2 linked regions of the Sagittula stellata E-37 genome follow. Each later gene encodes a partner of the first gene's protein in a complex. Links are inferred from orthologs where the notes say so. Each region holds a gene or a part of one and is shown on either strand. Other genes may lie near its edges.

Region 1 (3,093 bases):
ACCGCCAGCCGCCGGAGCGTGGCGCCGTGCCGTCCGATGGCGCCGCGCGTGCCGTAGGCCAGCCCGAGGATCAGGGTCGAGACGCCCATGGCGAAGGCCGCCATGATCGCCGTCACCCGCAGAAGGCTTTCGCCCTGCGAGGCAAGTGCTATGGCGCCGCCGAGCGTGGGGCCGATGCAGGGGCTCCAGACCGCGCCGAGCAGCAGCCCGCCGAGGAACTGCCCCCGCAGCCCGGTGCGGTCGACGCTGTCCATGCGCGTGTCGGCGCGCGCCGCCATGCCAGCCGTCGCCCCGGCCAGCACCGCGCCGGCGCGCGGCACCAGAAGCGCCAGCCCGAAGGCCACCATCAGCACCGCCCCGGCCCTTGAGATGGTCTCGGCGTCGAGTCCGGCGAGATGCCCGAAAGCCGTAACCGAGACGCCGAGGACCACGAAGGACAGCGACATCCCCGCCGCCATCGCCAGGGGCCCGCGCGGGCTGGCCTGCAGCGCGCCCGCGAGCACGATGGGCAGCACCGGCACCACGCAGGGGTTGATGAGGGTCAGAAGCCCCGCGCCATATGCGAACAGCAATTCCATGCCGCGATATGAGCGCAGCCGGATGTGCCTGTCACTCGACAATCGCCTGACGCCGGGTCACGTCCGCGCCAGCGAATGTTTCAGGGGTTGTGTCAGGGCCCGACCGCCGGCGCCTGTGGACGGGGCAGGAGCGAGGGGCCGGCCCCTCGCGCTCCCCGGAGTATTTTCGAAGCAAAGAAGCCGGGAGGTCGGGGCAGGGGCCTTTCGGCGTGGGGGCATGGAGAGGACGGCAGTCGCGATAGGCCGATGGCGCCAGCGATGCAGGTGGCGCCTGGGAAGACTGGATATGCGAAGACTGGGCCTGGGAAGACTGGGCTTGGGAGGACCGGATATGGGAACGCTGGGCCTGGGGAACATAGGGCCGGGGACGGTGGTGCGACTGGACCGGCTGGCCGTTAAGGGGGCGGCCAGCCGCCTTTGCGCACTGCGGCGGAACGGGGGGCCGCTCAGGCGGCCAGTCCCTTGGCCCCCATGTTCAGGAACTTGGCCCGGCGGGCCTGCACCAGTTCGCCGCGTTTCGTGCCGCCGAGCTCCTTCAGCATCGTCGCGATGGCTTCGCCGACCGAGGAGAGTACCGCCGCGCGGTCGCGGTGCGCGCCGCCTTTCGGTTCGCGGATGATCCGGTCGCAGACACCGAGCTGGTAGAGATCCTGCGCCGTCAGTCGCAGCGCCTCCGCGGCCTCGCGCATCTTTTCGGCATCCTTCCACAGGATCGACGCGCAGCCTTCGGGCGAGATCACCGAGTAGACCGAATGCTCCAGCATCGCGACGCGGTTCGCCGTGGCGAAGGCCACCGCCCCGCCCGAGCCGCCTTCGCCGATGATCACCGTCACCAGCGGCACGCCGATCTTCAGGCATTTTTCGGTCGACCGGGCGATCGCCTCGGACTGGCCGCGTTCCTCGGCGCCCTTGCCGGGGTAGGCGCCGGGCGTGTCGATCAGCGTCACCACCGGCAGCCCGAAGCGGTCCGCCATGTCCATCAGGCGCACCGCCTTGCGGTAGCCCTCGGGCCGGGCCATGCCGAAGTTGCGGTCGATCCGGGACGAGGTGTCGTGGCCCTTCTCGTGGCCGATCACCATCACCGGTTCGTCGTTGAACCGCGCGAGCCCGCCCATCACCGCGTGGTCGTCGGCAAAGTTCCGGTCGCCGGCCAGCGGCGTGTATTCGGTGAACAGCGCCTCGATGTAGTCCTTGCAATGCGGGCGCTCCGGGTGCCGCGCGACCTGGCACTTCCGCCAGGGCGTCAGCTTGGCGTAGAGGTCCTTGAGCAGCGCGTCGGCCTTCTTGTCGAGCGCCTTCGCCTCGGCCTCCACGTCCATGCCGGGGTTCTCGCGCGCCATCGCGCGCAGTTCTTCCGCCTTGCCTTCGATCTCCGCCAGCGGCTTCTCGAAATCGAGGTAGTTGGCCATGCGGTGTCCTCCATGATGCTGGGCGCTATATGGCGATTGCGCAGCCGGAACGCAACAAAGCAAGATTTGTCGCCCCCGTCGGTGCACGATGGCCCGGAAAGGAGCGCCCATGTCCGCCACGCCGCCCGCCACGTCCTGCGAATCCCGCCTGCGCCGGGCGATCCGGCACATCGTCGACCGTCCCGGCGGGGACCTCTCGCTCGATGCCCTGTGCGGGGTGGCGGGAATGTCGCGTGTCCACGTCGCGCACGTGTTTCACGCCATGACCGGAGAAACCGCGGCACGGGCGGTGCGCCGGTTGCGGCTGCACCGCGCCGCCTTCGGCCCGACGCACGGCCCCGCCCCCGTGGACCGGATCGCCGCGCACAGCGGTTACGACAACGTGGACAGCTCCGTGCGGGCGTTCAAGGCGCTCTACGGCATCTCGCCGGCCGCCTTCCGGCAGGCCGGGCGCAGCGCGCCAGTCGCGGGGATGGCTATCCGCCGAACAGCACGGGCACCATGGCGGCGACAAGCAGCGCCGCCATCGTCCGGTTGAACCAGCGCAGGCGCACCGGGTTGGCCAGCCAGCGGCGGATACCGGTGCCGAAGCTGGTCCAGACGATGCCCGATACCGTGCCGAGCGCCAGGAAGACGGATGCGACGAACAGCACCCCGGCCACGTCCCGGCCCGGCGCGTACAGCGTGATCGCCCCCAGCGCCATGCTCCAGCCCTTCGGGTTGACCCACTGGAAGGCCGCCGCCTGCGCGAAGGTCATGGGCCGCGTCTCGGCCGCCGCTTCGCGGACCTCTCCGGCGGTGGCGATCTTCCAGGCGAGGTAGAGAAGGTAGACCACCGCCAGCGTCTTCAGCACCGCGTAGGCCGGGGGCCAGAGATCGAAGAGCCGCATCGCGCCCAGGCCCACCGGCACGATCATCAGCGGAAATCCCAGCACGACACCCGACAGGTGCGGCAAGGTCCGCCGGATGCCGAAATTGGCGCCCGACGCGACCAGCATCAGGTTGTTCGGCCCCGGCGTGAACAAGGAGGCGGCGGCAAAGCCCGCGAGGGCGGGGAAGATGTCGAAGGTCATGGGAATGCGCGTCCGGATTTCGGCTTTGACGCA
Region 2 (2,940 bases), 870 kb from region 1 along the record:
AGCCACGTCGGCCGTTCGGGCAGGCGCGCGAGATGCGCGGCGATGGCCTCTCCGGCGGCGGGGTTATGGCCACCGTCAAGCCACAGCTCGATACCCGGCAAGCCATCCAGATCAGGACCTTTGCGCAATCGTTGCATCCGCGCGGGCCAGAATGCCTGCGACACAGCCGCATCGAACGCGCCCTCTCCCGAACCGAGGTGCCGCAAAGCCGCCAGCGCCGCGCCGGCATTCTGGATCTGGTGCGCGCCGGGCAGGTTCGGCAGGGGCAGGTCCAGCAGACCGGTCTCGTCCTGGAAGACCAAGCGGCCCCGCTCTTCCCACGCGTGCCAGTGCTGGCCATACGCCAGAAGCGGTGCGCCGAGGGCCTGCGCGCGGGCCTCAATCACCTCCATCGCCTCATCGGACTGCGGGCCGACGACACAGGGGACACCGCCTTTGAGGATGCCGGCTTTCTCGCCCGCGATCTTCGCCAGCGTGTCGCCAAGGAAGTTCTCATGATCCATGGAGATCGGCGTGATGATCGTAAGCTCAGGCCTTTTGACGACGTTCGTCGCGTCCAGACGCCCGCCAAGACCCGTTTCCAGCAGGGTGAAATCGGCGGGTGTCCGGGCCATGGCCAACAGCGCAGCACAGGTTGTGATCTCGAAATATGTGATCGGCGCGCCGCCGTTCGCGTCCTCGCATTCATCCAGCACCTCGGCCAGCGCATCCTCTGCAATCAGCGTCCCGGCAAGGCGGATGCGTTCGTGAAACCGGACGAGATGCGGGGAGGTATATGCGTGGACGGACTTGCCCTCTGCCTCCAGCCCGGCGCGGATCATCGCCTGCGTCGAGCCCTTGCCGTTGGTCCCGGCAAGGTGGATCACGGGCGGCAGGTTGCGCTCCGGATGCCCCAGCGCTTCGAGCAAACGCCAGACCCTGTCCAGAACAAGGTCGATGACCTTTGGATGCAGCGCCATCAGGCGCTCCAGTATCACGTCAGAGCCCTGACCCATCTCTTGCACATCCTCGAAAGGGGCACTTAGCCCGGTCTTATGCCTTGGAGTCGTCCACGGCCGCGTTCGGCTCGCGCACCATGTCCTCCGGTCCCGGAGGCGGAAGATCGCCCCATGTCGGCGGCGGCATCTTCATCAGGATGCGGCACAGCACGATCAGCTCCTCGCGCATGTCACGCCGGTCTGTCACACGGTCGAGCATACCGTGCTCAAGCAGGTACTCGGCACGCTGGAACCCTTCGGGCAGCTTCTCGCGGATGGTCTGTTCGATCACGCGCGGCCCCGCAAAACAGATGAGCGCGCCGGGTTCGGCGATCTGCACATCGCCCAGCATCGCGTAAGAGGCCGTCACCCCACCGGTGGTCGGATGGGTCAGCACGACGATGTACGGCAGGCCCGCCTCTTTCAGCATCTGCACGGCCACGGTGGTGCGCGGCATCTGCATGAGGCTCAGGATGCCTTCCTGCATACGTGCGCCGCCTGCGGCGGAAAACAGGATCAGCGGCCGGCCGAGCTTCACCGCCTCTTCGGCGGCGGCGACGATGGCGTTGCCGACATAGATGCCCATCGACCCGGCCATGAAGCTGAAGTCCTGCGCGGCACAGACGACGGGCGTGCGCCCGATCTCGCCCGCGCCGACCAGCATGGCCTCTTTCTCGCCGGTGCCCTTCTGCGCCGCACGGATACGGTCGGGGTAACGCTTGGAGTCGCGGAAGTGCAACGGGTCGGCCATCGGCTCCGGCACGGCGACCTCGGAATATATGCCGCCGTCGAACAGCGCATGGAAACGGTCACGCGGCGTGATGTTCATGTGGTGGCCGCAGTTGGTGCAGACGTTGAGGTTGTCGCTGATCTCCCGGTGAAACAGCATCGTCCCGCAGCTTTCGCATTTCGACCACAGGTTCTCCGGGACTTCCCGGCGGGAGAAGATCGAATTGATGCGCGGACGGACGTAGTTGGTGATCCAGTTCATGGAAGCCCCGAGTTCAGCGTTTGCGCGTCACTTATGCCCCGCTGCGTCGAATTGCAATCTTAGCCTCCGGTGGAGCCTTGTCCGCACGATGGATCGCGGAACGGCACGCGGCCTCAGCCGACGCGCGCGACGGCTTGTAGGGCGGGGCTGTGCGCCGCCCCCTTTCGGAATGGTTGCAGCCCGTCCCGTAACTTGGCGGCACGGGCGGAAAATCGGAGCTGCCGGCAGAAAAAAGGGGACAACAGCGCGCCACGCCGGCGCATGAGCAGCCAGGGCCGGAGCACATGAAAAGCATGCATCCGCATGATCCAAACCCTTGTAATAAATCGCGACAAAAAACACCGACGTTCAAGCCAAACGTCCACGCGCTGAACCGAATGCCCCACCATCGCGAGAACAGGAGGACTATACGCGCAAAGCGAGACGCGCGGCGAGCCAACTGACGAACAGGGTTGCAAGGTCCACCGGCAGGATCGCGGCAAGTGCCGCTTCGTCCTCTGGCCCAAAAGGCAGCTTTGTCAGAGCCAGCCCGGACAGGTCGCCTTGCAGGGACATGACGCCGATGGCCACGAAGTTGTTGACCATGTGGAACGCGATGGCAGCGCCAAGGCTGCCCGAGCGCGCCGTCAGGTCTGCGGCGGCAAGACCGAACGCCACGGCCCATAGCGCGATCGACACTGCGTTGCTGCCCCAGACATCCGGCGCATAATGGCCAAGACCGAAAGCCAGCGAAGGCAGCGTCAACCACACCGCGGGCCACTTCACCCGCGCGGCAAGTGTACTTTGGAAGTAACCGCGGAACAGGACTTCTTCCGATGCGGTCTGTACCAGCAGCGCCACCAGCGTCAGCGGCAACAGAGCCAGCCATTGCGCAGGCGGCAGGCCGGGCTCGGACGCCACGCGCAACGGCCATGGCGGCAAGAGCGCGATCACGACGTTCAACGCCACCAGCACGGCCGCGACGCGCAGAAA

The links.
Region 2: the proteins of ABFK29_RS04790 (region 1) and accD are in contact, whole or in part, in a solved structure (PDB 8UXZ), measured with the Escherichia coli proteins. The link is inferred for Sagittula stellata E-37 from one-to-one orthologs.

Annotation. Positions count from the first base shown.
Region 1 is NZ_CP155729.1:1,012,728-1,015,820, forward strand. Bases 7-2,985 are described here. They hold ABFK29_RS04790 (acetyl-CoA carboxylase carboxyltransferase subunit alpha), read right to left. Parts: upstream 1,988-2,985; coding sequence 1,025-1,987; downstream 7-1,024. Other genes in these bases: ABFK29_RS04785 (cytochrome c biogenesis CcdA family protein), read right to left, coding at 7-578; ABFK29_RS04795 (helix-turn-helix domain-containing protein), read left to right, coding at 2,097-2,525; ABFK29_RS04800 (LysE family translocator), read right to left, coding at 2,464-2,985. Also shown: more of ABFK29_RS04785, read right to left, coding at 1-6; more of ABFK29_RS04800, read right to left, coding at 2,986-3,060. UniProt on the Escherichia coli protein: Component of the acetyl coenzyme A carboxylase (ACC) complex. First, biotin carboxylase catalyzes the carboxylation of biotin on its carrier protein (BCCP) and then the CO(2) group is transferred by the carboxyltransferase to acetyl-CoA to form malonyl-CoA.
Region 2 is NZ_CP155729.1:138,561-141,500, forward strand. Bases 1-2,826 are described here. They hold accD (acetyl-CoA carboxylase, carboxyltransferase subunit beta), read right to left. Parts: upstream 1,969-2,826; coding sequence 1,033-1,968; downstream 1-1,032. Other genes in these bases: ABFK29_RS00710 (bifunctional folylpolyglutamate synthase/dihydrofolate synthase), read right to left, coding at 1-995; ABFK29_RS00720 (CPBP family intramembrane glutamic endopeptidase), read right to left, coding at 2,374-2,826. Also shown: more of ABFK29_RS00720, read right to left, coding at 2,827-2,940.